DNA from 2 places in the Clostridium fermenticellae genome. Region 2 is predicted to be linked to the other one. Evidence: riboswitches for the same ligand, from Rfam matches in the RefSeq annotation. Region 2 holds a riboswitch; the other holds the start of a gene.
The links. Region 2 has a riboswitch for lysine ahead of D4Z93_RS10035 (aspartate kinase). Riboswitches for the same ligand answer to the same signal wherever they lie in the genome.
Positions count from the first base shown of each region.

Region 1: linked by a shared signal. The riboswitch ahead of D4Z93_RS07365 (amino acid permease) and the one ahead of D4Z93_RS10035 (aspartate kinase) in region 2 are both predicted to bind lysine.

Region 1 covers NZ_CP032416.1:1,568,185-1,579,332, forward strand. Annotated here, with positions in the region: gene D4Z93_RS07355 (heavy metal translocating P-type ATPase) at 1-294, opposite strand, end outside; gene D4Z93_RS07360 (metal-sensing transcriptional repressor) at 310-576, opposite strand; gene D4Z93_RS07365 (amino acid permease) at 746-2,203, opposite strand; lysine riboswitch at 2,337-2,510, opposite strand; gene D4Z93_RS07370 (GNAT family N-acetyltransferase) at 2,733-3,260, shown strand; gene carB (carbamoyl-phosphate synthase large subunit) at 3,310-6,516, opposite strand; gene D4Z93_RS07380 (carbamoyl phosphate synthase small subunit) at 6,552-7,607, opposite strand; gene D4Z93_RS07385 (sulfite exporter TauE/SafE family protein) at 7,825-8,769, opposite strand; gene D4Z93_RS07390 (proline racemase) at 8,809-9,816, opposite strand; gene D4Z93_RS07395 (glycine/sarcosine/betaine reductase component B subunit) at 9,880-11,127, opposite strand.
Region 2 covers NZ_CP032416.1:2,145,760-2,156,907, forward strand. Annotated here, with positions in the region: gene D4Z93_RS10025 (glycoside hydrolase family 94 protein) at 1-5,444, opposite strand, end outside; gene lysA (diaminopimelate decarboxylase) at 5,551-6,849, opposite strand; gene D4Z93_RS10035 (aspartate kinase) at 6,868-8,070, opposite strand; lysine riboswitch at 8,201-8,400, opposite strand; gene D4Z93_RS10040 (hypothetical protein) at 8,568-9,020, opposite strand; gene D4Z93_RS10045 (DUF3100 domain-containing protein) at 9,022-9,825, opposite strand; gene D4Z93_RS10050 (amidohydrolase) at 9,819-11,148, opposite strand, start outside.

The DNA.
Region 1 (11,148 bases), 580 kb from region 2:
CTCAAGTTTCTTAACAGCTCTTTCAACCGCTCTTGCACATGCTGCACATTCCATTCCTTCTATTTTTAATGTCCTATTTATTGTTCCAGAAACAGCTTTATATCCTGCTTTATCTACAGCCTTCTGTACGTCCTTCACATTTATCTTTGATTCATCAAAAGTTATTTTGAGTTTCTCTGTTGCCAGATTCACATTTGCAACTTCTATTCCATCAAGCTTTTTAACAGCTCTCTCAACTGCTCTCGCACAGGCCGCACATTCCATTCCCTCTATTTTCAAAGTTTTACTTGACACTTTACCACCTCCTTATTAATCTTTAAGCAGTTTAGACAATAAATTTATTATCTCATCCACTTTTTCATCTCCACTATCATGTAAGAAAGCCTGTTTAACACAATGATTTAAATGCTGCCTAAGTATTAATAAATTTGCTTTTTTAAGAAGGGATTGAGCTGCATATATTTGATTTGATACATCTATACAATATCTCCCATCTTCAAGCATTTTAATTATTCCTTCTATTTGACCTTTAGAGGTTCTTAATGCTTGAATAGCTTTTTTCTTTTCTTCATTCATACAACTCATATTGCTACCTCCTACCCCCGGTGGGGGTGTTAATCTATATAAATATAATACAACAAAAATATGAATAAAATATGAATAAAAATAAAAAAAGTATCTATTTTTTAATAAATACTTTTTTTGTCTTTATTATCTTTTACTTTTAATCATAAAAATATTAAAATTATTTCAAATCAAGTTCACTCAGGTCAACATCTTTTACATCAATAACCTTTGTTTTATGTTTAAATTTGTATCCTGCCCATAATATTAAAAACAATGGCAGACCAATATATGTTGAAATAATACCTTTCCAATCGATTTGAGATGTTCCAAAATAAGTAATTCCTTGTCCTAATATAACTACTATACATAATATTAATGCTATAATTGGACCTATAGGAAAAAATTTTGCTTTATATTTAAGTTTATTTAAATCAAGACCTTGAGCTATATAAGCTTTACGAAAACGATAATGACACATTGCTATGCCAAGCCATGCTATAAAACCTGCCAATCCTGATGCTGCAACAAGCCAGACATAAACTGTACTTTCTGCATATAATCCTGTTAAAAAACACGCACATGCAATTATAGTTGTAACTATTAATGAATTTATAGGAACACCCCTCTTATTTACTTTTGCAAGAAATTTAGGAGCCTTTCCTGACTCAGCTAATGCATATAACATTCTAGTTGATGCATACATTCCTGAATTACCCGCAGATAATATCGAAGTTAATATTACTATATTCATGATCGATGCAGCACCAGCAATACCAACCTTAGTAAATACCATAGTAAATGGACTTGTTTCAACTCCAGCTTCTGTATAAGGTACAAGTGCTCCAACTATAAAAATCGTTCCTATATAAAATATTAATATTCTCCAAAATATTGCCTTAGTTGCTTTAGGTATATTTTCACCTGGATCCTCACTTTCTCCAGCTGCAATTCCTACAAGTTCTGTTCCCTGAAAAGAAAATCCTGCTATTAAGAATATCATAAATATAGATTTTACTCCTCCAACAAAAGGTGCATCCTTAATTGTAAAATTTTTTAATCCGATTGGATTTCCGTTAAATATCCCAAAGATAGTTGCTGCACCTATCAAAATAAATATTATTACCGTAATAACTTTAATACTTGCAAACCAAAACTCCGATTCTCCATATCCTTTTACTGATAAAAAATTAAATATAACAATTATTCCTAAAAATAATGCACTCCATCTTACAGAAGGAATACTTGGAAACCAAAATCTCATAATAAGTGCAGCTGCAACCATTTCAGCCGCAACAGTAATAGCCCAATTGTACCAATAGTTCCATCCAAGTGCAAAGCCAAGTGCCGGGTCTATAAACTTTGATGCATACACTTCAAATGAACCGGCAACTGGCATATGAGTTGCCATCTCTCCAAGTCCTGTCATTAAAAAGTATACCATAATACCTATACATGCATATGCAACTAATGCACCACCTGGCCCTGCTTGTCTTATAGTATCACCTAGTGCTAAAAATATTCCTGTGCCAATTGCTCCTCCTATTGCAATCATATTAAGATGTCTAGATTTTAAATTTCTCTTTAAATTTTGTTCTCCTACTTGTTCTTGTCCTAAATTTTGTTCTATCTGCTGCATTTTTCTCCCCCTTATCGGTATTTTATTCCGATAAGTAAATAACCAAGATATTTGATAATAAAAAATACCTTGAGCACACACTCAAGGTATTAAAGCAAGGTATATATAATACACTCTTAAACCATAATTTTCATTGAATGATAGCGCTCCACAAATACATTGTGACAGTCTTATCGATATTTTCAATAAGCCCAGCTATACGACATTAAAGCATTTGCCATAAGCTTCGGCAAAATCCCCTTTCATACTGCTTCATAGTGCTTACCTCAGCAATATTACTATTAGATTATGCACCTCTACCCTAGTTATTCACTTATTATAAAAGTATTATATAATAATATTCATAATTAGTAAAGCTATAATTTATAAATCATATATTATAAATTCATTTTTGAAGTAATCTATAGGGTTTGTAATTCCAAGCCTATATATCTCTTTCAAAAATTTAATAAAAAATATTATTGCATTTTTATTAAATAAAATGTATAATTATTCATAAATAAAAAATCGGAAGTTCGGGGGTAGATCAATGGAGAAAAAAATCTTTGTAGTTAGGAAAGCTGATATAAAAGACAGTAAAGCAATTTATGAAATAACAAAACAAGTTTTTAAAATATATTTTAAAAATGCACAGATTCCACGAACAATAGATGCACTTAAAGAAACTTACAAAGATATAGAAAACGACATAAAAACAAAGGAAGTTTTTGTAGCACTTGACGGTAATACTATAATAGGAAGTGTGCGAATAAAAGTCAATCCAGATAAAACTGCCTATTTAAGTCGTTTTGGAGTGAAATCCAATTATCAAAACAGTGGAATTGGTAAAATTTTAATGAGTGCAGTTGATGATGATATGATATCCCTAGGTGTTACAAACATTTATCTTCACACTTCATCAAGAATGTTTTCACTCATAAGATTTTATTATGGAAGAGGTTTTTTCATTGATTCAACTAGTAAAGATAGAGGATATATAAGGGCACTTTTATGCAAAGAATACAAATCTAAAAGTCTTGACAATTCATGTACAAATACCGTAAATAACAGTATATAAATACAAAAGTGTATCCTAAAGTTTACCACTTTAAGAATACACTTTGATTTTAATTTGCTAGATTAAAGATCTCTAATCTCTTTTCATCAATATTTTTTATTCTTACATTAACCATAGCACTAAATGTATCTAATGCCGTTATTACTCCTATATTTCTTTCAATAGCAGCTCTTCTTATAATAAACCCATCCCTTTTTGAGTCGTTCCCTTTAGTAGGTGTATTAACCACCAAATCAACTTTTCCACTTCTGATTACATCTAATATATTTGGATGTGATTCTTTAAGTTTTCTTACTTCCTTAACTTCTATTCCATTCCTTCTTAAAAGCTCAGCCGTTTTTGATGTTGCCATAAAATTAAATCCTATAGTATTCAATCTTTTAGCTATAGATAAAAATTCCTCCTTATCATGGTCATTTATGGTTGCAAGTACCGTACTATTTTTCTTTTTTATAAACATATTGGCCGATATAAACCCTTTGTATAATGCCTCGTATATATTCTTTCCAACACCAAGTACTTCACCAGTGGACTTCATTTCAGGTCCTAGTGATATTTCAACCTTAGGAAGTTTTTGAGTAGAAAACACAGGCACCTTGACCGATACTAAATCTGGAGTTTTGTATACTCCCAACCCGTACTTAAGATTCTTTAATTTTTCTCCAAGCATTACTTTTGTAGCTATATCAACTATTGGTACCTTGCTCACTTTACTTATATATGGTACCGTTCTCGATGCCCTTGGATTTACCTCTATTACATAAAGTTTCCCTTTAAACTCTATAAACTGAATATTTATCATACCATGTATCCCTATCGCTAATGCTAATCTTTTTGTGTACTCAAAAACTTTTTCTTTAATATTAGGACTTATGTTTTGACTTGGATACATAGTTATACTATCTCCGGAATGTACTCCTGCTCTCTCTAAATGTTCCATTATACCTGGTACAAGAACATCTTCTCCATCTGATATAGCATCTACCTCTATTTCCCTTCCCATAAGATACTTATCTATCAATATAGGATTCTTTTTATCATTTTTGAAAGCATTTTTGAGATAGTACATTAATTCTTCCTCATTATATGTTATTTCCATGCCTCTTCCTCCCAAAACATATGAGGGTCTTACAAGCACAGGAAATCCTAATTTTTGTGCCTCACTTAATCCTTCTTCTAATGACCACACTCCATGTCCCTTTGGCCTTGATATATGCAGCTTTTCGAGTAATTCATCAAATTTTTCTCTATTCTCTGCCATATCTATTTGATCAGCTGTAGTTCCAAGTATTGCTATATTTTTCTCTTTTAAAAACTTTGCGAGTTTAATCGCAGTCTGACCACCAAACTCAAGAATAACACCATAAGGTTTTTCTTTATTGATTACATTAAGTACCTCTTCTTCAGTTAATGGTTCAAAATATAATTTATCAGATATATCAAAATCAGTACTTACGGTTTCCGGATTATTATTTATTATTATAGTCTCTATTCCAAGCTTTCTAAGTGCCTTAATACAATGCACAGAAGCATAATCAAACTCTACTCCCTGACCTATTCTTATTGGTCCGGAGCCTATTACCACAATTTTCTTCTTATCTGAAACCTTTACCTCATCATAATCATCATAAGTAGAATAATAATATGGTGTTAATGCTTCAAATTCACCTCCGCAGGTATCTACCATCTTATATACAGGCTGTATGTTCCATATGTTTCTAAGCCTATATATATCATCGGGAGATACTTTAAGTATATCGGCTATACCTTTATCAGAAAATCCCTTTTTCTTAAGCCTATAAAGCCAATCTTTATCCAGTTTATCAATCTTACTCAATTTTAATTTTTCTTCTTCTTCAACTATCCACTTGAATTTTTCAACAAAGAACTTGTCTATACCTGTTATTTCAGAAATTTTATCTACTAAATAGTCTCTTCTAAGAATCTCCGCAAGTGCAAACATCCTTTCATCATCTGGAGACATTACTATTTCTTTGAGGTTAGCTGTGCTTAATTCTCTAAACTTACTATCCTGAAGAGAATACTTACCAATTTCTAACGATCTTATACCTTTTAAAAATGCCTCTTCAAAATTACTTCCTATAGACATAATTTCTCCTGTGGCCATCATCTTCGTTCCAAGTGATCTATCTGCTCCCTGAAACTTATCAAAAGGCCATTTGGGAATTTTTACAACTACATAATCGAGTGACGGTTCAAAACACGCATAAGTCTTCTGAGTTACAGCATTTTTTATTTCATGTAATCCGTAACCAAGTGCAATTTTAGCAGCTACCCTGGCTATCGGATATCCAGTTGCTTTTGATGCAAGAGCAGACGATCTGCTAACTCTTGGATTAATTTCTATAACTGCATATTCAAATGAATCTGGATTTAATGCAAACTGTACATTACATCCTCCTTCAATTCCTACAGCATTTATTATATCTATCGATGCAGATCTAAGCATCTGATATTCTTTATCTGATAATGTCTGGCTTGGCGCAACTACAATACTATCCCCGGTATGTATCCCAACAGGATCTATATTCTCCATATTACATACAGATATACAATTGCCGTATTTATCCCTCATTACCTCATATTCTATTTCCTTCCATCCCTTTACACTCCTTTCAACCAGCACCTGTCCGATTGTACTAAGCTTAATTCCAAGTGCAAGTATTTCTTCAAGTTCTTCTTCCGTTTCTGCTATTCCGCCACCGGTTCCACCTAAAGTATATGCTGGCCTTACAATAACAGGATAACCAATCTTCTTTGCAAATTTCTTTCCGCTATCTATATCTTTTATTATTTCACTTTGTATTACAGGCTGTTTTATCTCATTCATCATATTCCTAAAAAGTTCTCTATCTTCACCCTTTTTTATCGACTCTATTGAGGTTCCTATCACCTGAACATTATATCTATTCAAAATTCCACTGTCATATAATTCAACAGCTAAATTAAGTCCTGTTTGTCCTCCCATTCCGGCAAGAAGACTATCAGGTCTTTCCTTTTCTATGACTTTTTCTAAAAATTCACCTGTTAACGGTTCTAAATATATTTTATCTGCTACCTCTTTATCTGTCATAATAGTTGCAGGGTTACTATTTACAAGTATAACTTCTACTCCTTCTTTTCTAAGACTTTCACAAGCCTGAGTTCCAGAATAATCAAACTCTGCAGCCTGTCCTATTACTATTGGTCCCGAACCTATTACTAAAACTTTTTTAATATCTTTATTTAATGGCATAATTATTCCCTCCCAAATTTAACAAAATTCTAATTTTAAAGTGAGTATTCCATAAATTCATCAAAAATATAGTCATTGTCTTTAGGTCCTGGACATGCTTCTGGGTGAAATTGGACAGAAAATATAGGTAATTTTTTATGTTTCATTCCTTCTATTGTTCCATCATTTAAATTAATATGAGTCTCCACCATATCCTGTGGTAAAGTTTTTACGTAGTATCCATGATTTTGTGAAGTTATATGAACTTTATCTTCATAAATATCCTTAACAGGATGATTGCATCCCCTGTGTCCAAATTTAAGTTTTGCAGTTTTCCCTCCAAGTGCCAATGCTATAAGTTGATGTCCCAGGCATATTCCGGTTACTGGAAGCCTTCCAATAAGCTTTCTAATATTTTCTATAATTTCTGGCAAATCCTCAGGATTTCCAGGACCATTCGACAAAAATACCAAATCAGGCTTTACATTTAAAATCTCCTCTGCACTTGTGTATGCAGGAAATATAGTGACTTTACAATTTCTATTTAAAAATGAGTCTATTATATTTTTCTTTGCCCCAAAATCCATTACTGCAACATGCTTTTGAGTTCCATCAATTACAATTTTTTCTTTTGTTGTAACCATTTTGACGGCATATTTATTTGAGTATCCATGTAATTGTCCGGTTACATCCTCAAAAGATAATTCCTCCAGGGTAGTTATTATTCCCTTCATAGTACCGTTCTTTCTTAAAATTTTTGTAAGCTCCCTTGTATCAATTCCTTCAAGTCCCATGACTTTATTTCGCTTTAGATAATCATCAAGTTCAAGTTCTGCTCTAAAATTACTTGATATATTGCACTTTTCTCTAACAATAAATCCTTTAACTTTTACTGAACTCGACTGCATATCTTCTAAATTTATTCCATAATTCCCTATTAAAGGATATGTCATTGCTACAATTTGTCCATAATACGATGAATCCGTAAGGATCTCTTGATACCCTGTCATTCCAGTATTGAATACAACTTCGCCTATACTGCTCTCTTTAAGATATCCAAAAGCTTTTCCACTAAATATCATTCCATTTTCTAGTATAAGTTTTGCTTTCATAAAAAGACCTCCTTTAAATTTCTGAGTAAAAATACACTTTTATTGAAAGCTTAAATATAAAAAAGACAATAGATAAACTATTTTAAAAAATAGCCTATTTATTGTCTTTTTTATATAAATCTAAATATAATTCGATAATATAACTTTTCATAAATATAATACCTCTTTCTGGCCTCTCTGGACCAAATTAAAGTGTACTTTTTACACCAGTTTTACTTCATAATTGATTGTAATTTATTTTTTGTAATATGTCAATACCATTTTTATGATTCAGCCTTTTCACCCTGACTTCCTGCATTTCTTTTTTATTTGCAGACATAAACATCGTAACTGCAGTATAGAAAATAACTACTATTACCAGCCATGTCAAAATATTTAATGGAAGTGACTTTACTATATATGCTGCAATTAGCACTCCAACAACACCAAATATTGTTATAGCTAACGAAGCCTTCCTGTCATATGATCCTGTTCTTACAAATTTGACAGATGCAACCGGCATTAAAAATGCACAGGAACCCATCATTATAGGAAATGCTACTCTAGGACTCATTCCAAGGGCAAAAACTAATGCCATACATGGTGCATATAACCCTATTCCAAGTGTCATAAGTGCACCTAATATAAAGTTACCTGCTATAGCTACAATAAGCTTCCAGCCAGTAAGACCTACTTGTGTCCCTCCTGATGGCATAAGTTTAAGTTGTGAAGCCAGCATTACAAGTGCTACTATAACCAGTGCTGCTCCCATCGCAACTTCTATTTTCTTTTCATCTAATTTTGAAACTATATCCGCCCCGATTACCGAGCCTACAGCACCTGCTGCAAGCATTAAAAATAAAGTTAGGGGATCTACTTTGATGACTGTTATGAATATAAGTGCCTCTATTACTACCGGTATAGTGCATGATACATTTAAAGTTCCGGGTAAAGTTCTATCTTTTGATAACTTGAAAAATTTTAGTAAAGCGGTAGTAGGCGCAAAACTTCCTATTCCCAGAGTATCGAAGAAATTTGTTAAAAACCCAACTGCACCTAAGGCAAAAAAATTTGATTTTTCCAGTTTGTTTTCTTTACCGGTCTTTATATAATCCCTGAAGAATATAAATGCAAAACATACTACCATTACTAGTAATATTGTAAATAATACTATTTTTACCATCGGGAACCCTCCTTTTATTTATATAGTCTTGTTACTCTTTTACTTCAATATAAATCCATGTTTAAGCGGGTCATCTGGATCTATAAATAATTGATTGTGCCCTGTTACATAAGCGGCTCCCGTTATCTCTGGAATTATAGCATCATAATCTCCAACCTTTGTTTCTTTTAATACTCTGCCTACAAATTTTGTTTTTAAAACACTTTCATACACAAACTTTTCATTAATCTTTAATTTCCCTTTTGCGTAGAGTGTTGCAAGTTTAGCACTTGTTCCGGTTCCACAAGGTGATCTATCCAGTTGTCCTTGTCCAAACACTACGGCATTTTGAAGAGTTGCATCCGGACTTTTTGCAGGTCCATAAATTTCACAAAGATCTACTGTCTTTATATGTGATAGAGTCGGATGTTGTATTTCAACCCGGTCATTAACTGCTTTTATAACATTCATGCCTACTTCAATTAATTTTTGTGAATTTGCGGGACATATTTCTACTCCCAGATCTTCTGCTTTAACTATTGCAAAGAAACTTCCGCCAAAAGATATATCCATTCTTACTTTCCCGATACCGGGTACCTCAACTTCAATATCTCTCTTATATAAAAATGCAGGTACATTTTCCAGTGAAACCTGTTTTGCTTTTCCATCCTCAACTTTTACTTTAGCTTTTACAAGTCCGGCCGGTGCTTCAAGCATTACAGTTGTAACAGGTTCCTCTACAGGTACTATTCCTTCTTCAACTGCTACTGTCGCTGTTCCTATTGATCCATGTCCACACATATTTAAATATCCGCCGCCGTCCATGAATATAACTCCAAGATCAGCTTCATCCATAGTTGGCTGTGTTATAATTGATCCGAACATTTCATTATGTCCTCTCGGTTCAAGCATTATTGAAGTTCTCAAATAATCCATATGTTCTTCCAGATATTCCTTTTTCTCCGGCATAGTTTTTCCTGGAATGCTAGGCACTCCTCCAACTACTACCCTTGTTGCTTCTCCCATTGTATGTGAGTCAACTGCAAATATGCTTTTTTCAATTTTCATTTTTTCTCTCCCCCTCATATGATTTTTACTTACTGATACCTGAACTTGTCAAGATTTAAAAAATTACAACAGCGAATGAATAACTCCATCTCTGCATTGATTTGGTGTAATCAGATACGGTATATTTTTAGAGTCTCTCATATTATGGGAACCAAGAAACCCTCCTGGTTCATATGGAAACATTGCGGTATCATACATATTTCCAAGTCCGGATACAATCTTTACAAGGATAACTTTACGTCTTCCGGGACGCATAACATCATTAAACTCTTCTCTTGTATACGGCATATTATCCAAATTCACAAGCACCTTACGGATTTCCTGAACAATTGAGTCCGTCACCCGATGTCCGGCCATAATACCTTCTGCTGTTCTTCCTTCACCCTCTTCAAACAGCACATCAACATGTAAAATATAATCAGTTGACTTTGGCGTGCCAGCACGATCAAATACAACCTGATTTTTCAAAATTCCTTCTGATGAGCCAATATTGGATGGCTGAAATTTGCTGTTATCCTCAACACCAGTTGTCATGACAGTTATTCCTGAAAGCAAATGTGTAATCCCCTCTCCCAGTTCTCCCCGGACTTTACAGGCAATCGGAGAGTAATCCATATTGGAATTGACAAACATATTATAATTTCCCGGTTCAATTATGCTAACATTAACATCCTTGATTCTAGGTTCAGATTTGATAAGACTCTTTTCAATTCCTTTGCGTATAATAAGCACACCATGGTCAATATCTGTTTTATCGCCAAAACGAACTTCATGAATACAAAATGACTTACGAGTTAACCTGCGTAGGTTCTGTTCTGGTTCATCGACTCCTGTATCCAGCAATTTTCCAGCTTTCCTAAGCTTATTTTTCACAAGTGCTACAGCTTTCATTGCATCATAATCCGTCAGATTATTCTCTCCTACAACACAGGATTCATATCCAGCATCACTTTTATTGAAATCTATCACACAGTCAACATAGTTATTAGTACAGACAAGCCGCCCCTGCTGCGCAATATAACTGAGTCCAACACTCGGGATTCCCCGGATACCAAGCTGCTCAATTACATTAACAAAATCCACATGATGATTTCCCCATCCATCAATTGCAACAATTGCCGCATCTGCATGCATAATCTGTGCGATATCACCAACACGTTTTGCTGTATAAACTTTATCATCACATAATTCAGATACACCATCTACAATAATACCAGTAAATTCAACATCCTTTTCCTTTGAAAGTGCTTCTGTTAACGGGCATTGAAAATGATGCAGTGTTGTCATTTTAATACTTGGTCCTAGTCCCATAATATACCTCCATTCCGCATG
Region 2 (11,148 bases):
CTTCCTCTTCCTATAAAATTTGCTCTACTAGTTTCATATTGTATGTGCCCTACATATTCTCCATCCAATGCAACTGTTTGCATCATCCAGTGCTGCTGTCCATCGTTTACTCTTAATCTTCTATTTGCAATTATGCACCCAAAATCTGAATTATACTCAGTCTGTATAAACAAATTTCCAAAAGCAGGGTGGACTAAATCTGCATTATATGGTGACATTGTTATTTCACAATAACTGGTTATTTCAATTTCCCTTAAGTGTTCGCTCTGATTTGTTATTGATATGTTTCTAATTTCAGCATTATCTTCACTGGATACAATAACATCCGTATGAGTTACTATATTCCCATCCTTTCTTTCAAATTCAGCCTTGTCGAGTGAAAATCTTACCTTATAATTTTCACCCTCATATTTACATGGTTCATAGGTTGAAGACCAATATTCATTGGAATTTATATTCTTTATATATATGAACATCCCCTTATTATCATTTGTAACATCCTCTCTCCACCTATATATCATTATGTCATCTTTTTTTGCATATCCACTTCCTCTATTTGTAACCATGACAGAAAAATCTCCATTAGACATAATATGAGTTTCAGGTATTTCAGTTAATGCTGTATCAAAATTTCTAACTATATTTTGATTTTCAATTCTAACTTCAGAAGAATCATCCGCTTTCTCTTTTTTATTATATATAATTGTTTTCGGAACTTTTTCTTGTAACAATAATTCTGTGGCCTTTACCCTTGGGAGCTCATGAAATCTAATCTGAAGTATATTATCATTCAAAACATTGTCAAATGCCATCAAACTCATTCCCTGATGATGAACCATGAAACATTTCACAATAGCTTTATTTTTATCCTTTGGAATTCTACTCTTTGTATAATCTACTGATTCATAAAAACCATACCTTCCCTCCATACCTGCCTTTCTAAGTTTTTCAATGTTACTAAAAGAATCCTTTAAATCGAGTTGAAGTGCCATTGCAGAGGAATATGGTGAAATTACAATATCATCCATAAGTCCTCTCTTCAAACCCATGCCTGGAACACCGAAGGCTTTATATTGATAATTCAAATCTACATCAAAATCATAAAATGCGGCTTCAGAAATACCCCATGGTATGTTTTTTCTATAGCAGTATCTCTTCTGACCCTCTATCACAGATTTATAGGTTTCATCCATAAGTGTATCAGGATAATTTTTCATAATAAGCAGCGGCATAAAATATTCAAACATAGTACCACTCCATGATACTAAAGCTTTACTCTTTCCAACCGTAGTGAGTGATCTATTAAGCCTAAACCAATGTGCCTGATTGACATCTCCTTTTGCTATTGAAACAAAACTTGCCTGCCTTGCCTCAGATGCCATAAGATCATAATAAGATTTATCTATACTTCCAATTTCACAATTATACCCTATACTAAACAATTGTTTTTTTTCATCATATAACAATCCAAAGTCAGTTTCTTTTGAGATATTCAAAAGCTTTGATTGAATATTCTTTATACTGTATACTAAATTTTTTATTTCATTTTTACTGTTTTCTATCAATTCCTTAAATATTCCAGCATTTCTTTTTTGTATGTTAAAGTCTGGTGACTCTATTTGATATTTTAGCTTCAAATCATCTATCTTGTCACATAATTTATTTATTGGCTCTTTTAATATGATTTTATTAATTTGAACTTTAAAATCGTAAAATTCATCACACTTATTTGAAAAAATATCCATCCAAGGAAATATAATTTGTATTTGATTTATATGTTTACTTATGGCAATTTTTACTTTATTATTCCAATACAGTTTCTCACCCTGTAAATTTTTTTGAATATACAAACATTTACTCCAAATATCAAGAAGCTCACATTTCCATAAATTCAAGTCGAATTCAGAATTTTTAAGCTTATCTATACTATTTAAATAGAAATCTTTTAAATCTAATTTTTTTTCTATCTCATAATCAGCCAATACAAGAGTGTCTATTAACCCGGAGACTAAATTATCGCTTATTATAGGCATATTTAGATAATCACTTAATGCTTGATACACAAGCCATACATATCCAATTAAATTTCCGCTGTCAACTGTAGATACATATCTGGGATACAAAGGATTCTTCGTTTTAGTATCATACCAATTTAGAAAGTGGCCATCAAATCTTTCCAGACCCTCCATACTTTTTATTATCTTGTTAAGCCTTTCTTTTAATTCCACTATTCCAATATAACCCATATCATAAGCTACAACATTAGAAGTCAATCCCATTCCAATATTAGTTGGAGAGGTTCTGTGTGCCACACCATTATTTGGTACCTCTTGATAATTATCTGGTGCAAGCCAATTATTTTCGCAATTTACAAAATCCTCAAAATATGCCCATGTTTTTCTACTTAATCTTCTAAGAACTTTAACTTCATAATCCGTGAGTTCACTCGATTTTTTAACTTGATCCTTGCTTATTTTATAAGCTATCCATGGACTCAAGAGCCATAAAATTACTGAAGGCATAAGCAAAATTCCTGTATCAATTGAATCTTTAAATGCTGCTGCAGCAATTATCAAACCTATTAAACTTGCAGCTATCATATTTCTTATATAATCTGATAAGTCTTTTCCTGTACTTGCCTCTGCATCAGCAGAAGTCTGCCATTCAAGCAAATTCTTTCTACTTATCAAAAGCCTATATAATGTTCTAAATACTGCATCAAGCATTAGATAAGCTTGATAAGGTAAAAAACAAAATATCAAAAATACCTGCTCAACAGCATTTTTTGAGCTGTTTATTTTACCAGTAAGTGCTATTCCTGTATTAGGTGATACAACACTTTCAGAAACATCAAATAATATAGGACATAATACTGAAATAAATGCTATAACAAGCCACTTATCAGGATTTTTAAAAATAAATAAACTCAATACAACAAGTATTATTATTGATGGTGCTATAAGGCTTCTTCTTAAATTATCAAATATTTTCCACCTTGATAGCAAATTCAATGAACCTTTCTTGAAAAGCCATGGGATTAGCTGCCAGTCTCCCCTAACCCACCTGTGCATCCTTTTACAGCTTGAAATATAATATGCAGGATATCCATCTATAAGTTCAACATCTGTAAGCAAAGCGGCTCTAACATATGACCCTTCAAGCAAATCATGGCTTAATACAGTATTTTCAGGTATTTCATCTTTTAGAATACTAGAAAATACATCTATATCATAGATTCCCTTTCCTGTAAAAATACCCTCTGAAAATAAATCTTCGTATACATCCGATATAGCATTTGTATATAAGTCCATACCAGTTTCACCTGAAAATATTTTTGAGAATATAGTCTTGTTGGCACTTAAGTTTGAAATGCTTACTCTAGGCTGCATAAGAGCATGACCTCTTAATACTTTTTTAGTTTTCATATTAACATAAGGTCGGTTTAATATATGAGCCATTGCGCCCACTAATTTTTTTGCACTATCTCTTGGAAGTTCCGTATCAGCATCCAATGTTATTATATATTTTAACTTGTTCAGGTTATTTATATCACCACTTACAACATCATAACTTGTATTCTTGCTTCCCTTTACAAGTTCGTTAAATTCCATTACCTTGCCACGTTTTCTTTCCCAGCCAAGCCATATTCCTTCCTTTTTATTATATTGTCTATATCGGTTAAAAAAGTAAAATATATCTCTATTGTCATGTGAATACTTGTTGTTTAAATTTTTAACAAGCTCAAGTGCCAAGTTTACTATGCCTTCATCACTTTTTTGATGTTCTTCCCTGCTGTCCTTAAAATCCCCGAGGATTCCAAAATATATATTGCTTCCACCATTGGCTAGATAATAAACTTCCATCTGCTCGAATAGTTCTCTTACTTTTTTTTCATTATTTAATAATGTTGGTATTATAACCATAGTACTAAATTCTTTAGGTATACCTTCTTCAAAATTCATTTTAGGTACGAATCTCGGTTCTACCAATTTGCTTACACTCCAGTTAAATATAGATATTATCATTTCACTAACTGGAATTAACACTGCTATGAAAGCTAATATATATTTCCACAATACAGGTTTAAAATCATAATTATATATTAAAGTTACTATTGCAGAAGAAACAAATAATGTACTTAAAATCATGAATACTACATAAGTTACATGACTTACATCTATAAAGTTAGTACTTATAAATTTCAATTTATTTTTATTAAGTCCTATTTTTTTACTTAAAAGATTTATTCCATCATCTACTATAAAATATCCAACATGTTTTTGATATTCATTAATTTCAACTTTGTCCGAGTATTCTTTCGCACACTCAATAGCTTTTTTAGCAATAAAAGACTCTGGAAAGTTAACATACCTGGATATTTTCTCTATAACATGCCTATAATAATCCCTGGACTTAAAATCCATATTTTGATATATATGTGACGGATCCCCTCTTAAAATATTTTCTACATAACTTAATTCTTCAAAACTATATTTCCAATTCAATGATCCAATCTCTCTCATACTTGTTATTGAATTTCCTATAGATAATTGATAACTAAGTTGTTTTTGATGTTCCACCAGGACAATTCTATTTGTGTCAGTTTCAAGTGCATCTAGCTTTTCATCTATCCACTTATATACAAACTGACTCTCAACCTCATTATCTCTCATTGTCTTTAAAATTCTCTCAACAAGATGAGGGGTTAATTTAATATTTAAAGATGATATTTTTTGTAATTCCTCTTTTTCATTATTGCTATTAACCGCTTTAATTATATCTTCTGCTATTCTTTCAGCTTTTTCCCTTTCAGTTTGTGCAAACACAATTCTCTGAGTTATCTTACTTATATTTTGAATAAGGGCTATTTTAATCATAGTTGGAAGAGCCCAAAGTTCTCCACTTGTCAAAACACTATTTTTTTGGTATGCCTTTATAAATGTTTTTATAACATCTTCATCTATCTTCCCATCAGTATATGAGATCATTTCGACCGCTATGTAATAAATTCTTGGATATCCTTTCATAATTCCTTTACTTATAACAGGAATATCCTTATAACATTCCCTCGGCATATTCTTTTTTATATTTGCATACTCTCTCTGTATTAAATATAAATTATCCAAAATCCATTCACCACACTGAAGTACATCCTTCTTATTTCTAAATTTTTCATCTATATAATCATTACCATTAAGTATTTTTTTGTAACTTTCGTCTAGATTCTTTATTAATTTATGTTTACAACTGTTCTTTATCGCAATATCAAGGTGAGCAGATATCTCAATCGCATGCTTTTTTAACTCTTCCTTACTTGCATTCATGCTAGGCATATCTTCAATTATATCGCTTCCACTGTTATTATATTCAGACCTCCTTGATATCAAATATAGAAACAATAAAATTACACATGTGGCTAAAATATAATAAATCACAAAAACCATCCTTTCACACAAAAAAGAATTTCCGATTTATTTATTATCTCCATAAAATCCGTTAATATTATAAAAAAATACTGTGGATATTTTTTAATCCACAGTATTTTTTATACTACAAAAGAATTTCATTTTCTATCAATTGTTCAAAGCTCTGTCGCCTGCAAATAAGTTTACTTTTTCCACCCTTAACCATAACCACTGCAGGCTTAGGTATTTTATTATAGTTATTACTCATAGAATAACCATATGCTCCCGTTGTAAATACAGCAAGTATATCACCACTTTCAGGCTTTGAAATTAAAATATCATTAAGTAATATATCTCCAGATTCACAGCACTTTCCAGCAACAGCTATTTTCTCTTTATACTCACTGTCAACATTATTTGCGATTACACATTCATATTCTGCATTATATAATGATGGCCTTATATTATCGGTCATTCCTCCATCAACAGATACATACTTTCTAACATTTTCTATTTCTTTTATTGAACCAACTGTATATAAGGTAGTACCTGCATTCCCTATAATTGATCTCCCAGGTTCTATAACGAGAGTAGGCAGTTTTATGTCCAATTTTTTTGAAATACTTATCGCCTTAACGAGTATACTTTTGCAAAACTCTTCTATCTTTTTAGGTTTATCTTCTTTAGTATAATAGATTCCAAATCCTCCTCCAAGATCAAGTTCATTTATGTCATAGTTTAACTCATCTTTAATCTTTCTAATAAATGAAAGCATAATTTCAACTTCTTTTTCATACGGTTCAATTTCAAATATTTGTGATCCAATATGGCAATGAAGTCCTTCTATCTTTATATTAGGAAGTTTCAAGGCTTTTTTAACTGCCTTAATTGCATCTCCGTTTGGAAGAGTAAAACCAAATTTTGAATCAATCTGTCCTGTCTTTATATAATCATGAGTATGAGCCTCTATTCCTGGAGTTATTCTTAAAAGTATACTTTGAATTACATTATTTTCTGCTGCAATAGAATTTATATTTTCAAGTTCATAAAAATTATCAACTACAAATCTTCCCACTCTGGAATTTACTCCCATTTCTACTTCTTCTATAGTCTTATTATTTCCATGAAAATATATTTTTTTTGGAGGAAATCCGCTTTTAAGTGCAGTATATAATTCTCCTCCAGAAACAACATCCAAATTTAATCCTTCTTCATTTATTATCTGACACATAGCCGTAGTCAAAAACGCCTTCCCGGCATATGCTACTTTATTTCCACGTTCATCTACTTTAAAAGAATTATAATATTTTTTGCATTGGCTTCTTACAAGAGCCTCGTCAATTACATAAAGTGGAGTTTTAAATTCCTTTGCAAGCTCCCGGGTGCTTACCCCTCCAATGAGTAATGTATTGTCATTTACCTCCATAGTGCCAACTAACTTCATTACACTCTCCTCCTAATATTACAGATTGAATTCCTTAGCTACAATATTTATTGCTTTAATCTTATCTCCCTGTTTTATAGCGCATGTAATTCTTATCTCCGATGTAGTTATCATTTTAACTTCTATATTATTCTGACTTAAAAGCTTAAGCATTTTAGCTGCAACTCCGGATGTAGTTTTCATTCCTATACCAACTACAGAAAATTTAGTTACATCTTCATCTATAGCTATATTAGACTTGTCACTACAAAATTGATTTATAATATCAAGTCCCTCCTTCAAATCGGTTTTTGGTATAGTAAATGATAGATTAACTTTACCATCTATTGGTGCAGTTTGACTTATCATGTCTATATTTATCCTCTTTCCTGCAACCCTCTCAAATAAATCTGATATTAAATTTATATCATTTTTTATCTCCTTTATTGTTATAGCAACATCCTCATCACTTGTAGCAAGTCCTGTTATAGGTTTACTCTCCATATTCACTTTATTCAACCCCCTAATTATAGTTCCTTTTACATTACTATTACTTAAACCAACATAAATTGGTATATTATACTTCTGTCCGAGTTCTATAGATCTAGAATGCATTACCTGTGCTCCCAGACTAGAAAGTTCAAGCATTTCTTCATAATCTATTTCTCCAAGCTTTTTAGCATTTTTATATTTTCTAGGATCAACACTATATATCCCGTCAACATCAGTATATATTTCACATATACCATTCAGTTTTACAGCTATGGCAACAGCCGTAGTGTCTGATCCTCCTCTTCCAAGAGTTGTTATGTTTCCTTCTTTATTTATACCCTGAAAACCCGCTATAATTACTATTTTTCCTTCTTTTAAGCTGCTTTTTATATTCTTTCCATCTATATCCTTGATAAGAGCTTTACCATACTCACCAAATGTTTCTATCCCTATCTGATATGCTGTATAACTTACAGCATCATATCCCTTATCCTTGATTGCCATAGCAAGAAGACTCGCCGAAACCATTTCTCCTGTGGATAGAAGTGCATCCAATTCCCTTTTATCTGAATTTTGAGTAATATTACCGGCAAGCGATATCAAATTATCTGTAGTATCTCCCATTGCCGATACTACTACAACCACATCATTTCCAGCCTCCTTTTTCTTTATTACAGTTTCCGCAACATTCTTAATTTTTTCAACATTCTTAACAGAACTTCCTCCATATTTTTGAACAACAACAGCCATAGTATTTACACTCCCTTAATCAGTTTCTTACAAAGAAACATACCTTTAAATAATTTAGTTAAATATAAAAATAAATACAGCAAAGGGACACCTTTGCTGCATATAAGTATTCTCTGCAACCATACAAGTGTACCTTTGTAGCTCTCCACTAGCAAAAACATATAATGACTACAAACAAAAATGTTTTTAGTGACAGCTTTATATATATTCTATATAAAGCCAGAAGATAATTTTGCCAAATTACTTTCTTCGGCCGCAATTCCTTTTTTTATTTATCATCATCCGCCAACTAAAATAAATACTTATAATTGCAGCACCTCTACCCTAAGGTAAGTTTCTTTATACTTTTTATTAAATTGTTCTTAGTGTATCATAAATATTAATGCGTTGCAAGTTATTTTTTTATAAATATATTATTAGCATGCAATAATGTTCAATGCATTACCTCAAGAGATGTTCTCAAGATTAATTCATAGAAATAACCTCGAAATTCGATTTTATATTTTACCTGTAATTTTTAAGACAACCTGTGCAATTAAAGTTGCAAATATAAAAGTTCCTGTATAAACTGTAAGAGCTACGATCACTATTTTCCAGCTTAGTTCCTTGAAAAGTTTCAAATCCTTGCCAAGAGAAAGGCCGGCAAAAGCCAAAACTGGTGTTGTAAGCGCCAGCATATTTATTTTGTCCAAATACTGTTTGTCCAAATAGGCACCATAAGGATTAAGAGGACATGTTACTAAAACAGCCACTATGGATACCCAAAATACTATTGGAAGGTTAATTGGAATGATCTTCTTTATTATAATCCCAGCTAAAGTAATACAAACCAATATTAACATTCCAATAAATCCAACCTTTAAAGGTACTTTATCATTTATACTGTTCCCAATGAGTGCAATTATTCCAACTCCAAATAAAATAGCAGCTTCCCGAGTCAATTTCTTCATTTTAACTTTCCCCTTCCCTTTTTCTATTTTTTCCAATCCTAGGCTGCAGCCAGTCATAGAATTTATTTGCAACTGGCAGGGAAATAAATAATGTAAAATATATTCCTATTATAGTAGTAAGTAAATTGGAAGCTGCTGAAAAACTTGCTATCTCTTTAGCTTCTGATGGAAATACCGCCGCAATAGCACCTGAAGCCGCTGCCATCATACTTCCAGATCCAACTCCCGATCCCATGGCAAGAGCCAGAGGATTAAATATCTTAAGAGATCCCATATATCCTGCAAGAAGTCCGATATAAGCCGCACCAAACAATGTTCCACAAATATATATTCCCATAACTCCATGTCCTTCCGGAGAATCCATACCATATTTTTCCGAAATTATAGCTATATTGGGCTCACGATCGATTGAGAAAGTAGCTCCTACAGCTTCACGCCCAAGTCCAAGCAAAATAGCTATTGGAAGTCCCAGAATAACAGTTCCGAAAAAATGTCCAAGTTCCTGGAAACAAAGCGCCCAGCCTGATTCAATGAGAGCAACTATAGAAGGCCCCATGGTAGTACCTATTTTAGCTACAAAAAGTATTACCGCAATTCCCATAATTTCGTTAGATAGGCTCATCTCTTTGTTAGAGATCAGCTTTAATTTCGGAAGGCTTATAATAACACCCATTATTAAGGCAAATAACATTGGTAAAAATATAAGATATCCAGGTCCAAGCTTAATTTTTTTCTCTCCTATGAATTCACATATTACGACTAGTAGAAAAGCCAGTAAAAAAATTTTAAGATATTTTTTCAGCATCTTTCTCCTCCTATTACTTTATTAAATCCACTCAGAATTTTTAAATATTCCTTTTTAGACAATTGAGGTCTAAATTTTTCAATTACATATCTGGCTTTTTCTGCATTATCAGTCAGTAGATCTATTACAAGCATTGCAAATAATTTAGCGGGAAGCACACAGGCTGAATAGTAATCCTCAACATTGAAGTCTTTTTCATGAAGACTACCACTGATTCCACCTACGTAAGGGTGTATACTCGGAAGTATCTGGGATACATCTCCCATATCAGTAGAAGCAAAAAAATGTCCTCCATCGAGTATACTGCCTTTAGGTAAAATTTTACTGCAATTATGTCTATATATATCATTTAATTCCTGTGAACATTCAAGCGGAAGATATCCCGGTATTGTTCTTATAATAGTTTTAGCACCTACTGCATCTCCTCCAGCCTTAAGGGCCCTATCAACTTTTTCACTTGTATTTACCATAGCATCTATGGTCCTTGCACGAACGTAACTTTCAATTCTGACATCATCAGGAATGCTGTTTACTACATCTCCACCTTTTGTAATAATAGAATGAAATCTTACATAATCTTCATCTTTAAAGGTTTCTCTCAAGGCATTTACACCTATAAGTCCAATCATTGCAGCATTTAATGCATTTACACCCTGCTCCGGTGCTTCAGCTGCATGAGCTGCTTTTCCTATGTACTGTATAGTCTTTGCCAGGAATCCATTACTGGATTTTCCAATTAATATCGCAGGATCCGGACAATTCTTCAGGGAATGCATCATCACAGCTATATCCACATCATCAAATTCGCCTTGATATATGAGTTCCTGTTTGCCCCCAAAGAAATGAATTTTTCCCTGCTGTATAAGTTTCTGTCTGTAATCAAATTCAATACATTCTTCCGAAGGTACTGCCATAAAGGTCACATTTCCATTTAATCTGTCAGAAATTCCAGACAATTTCAGACCTATAGCTGAACCAATTAAAGCTCCGAGTTGAAGGTGATGTCCACAGGTATGAGCTGCCCCTGTTTCAGGATCTGTATTCTTATTTCCCCTGCATATGACAGCATCCATCTCCCCAAGGATAGCTATATTTATACCATTATGTCCATCCTTCAATTTTGCCTTTACTCCAGTAACAGCTAATCCATCTCTGTATTTCAAGCCTATGTCATCAAAAATATTTTTCATCTTTTCAGACGTCTTCTTTTCTTTAAATCCTAATTCCGGTTCTTTTTCCACAGATTTTGAAAAGCTTATTATCTTTTCGGAATTGTCATCAATAGCTTTACATACCTTCTGCTTCAATTTTTCAATTTCCTTA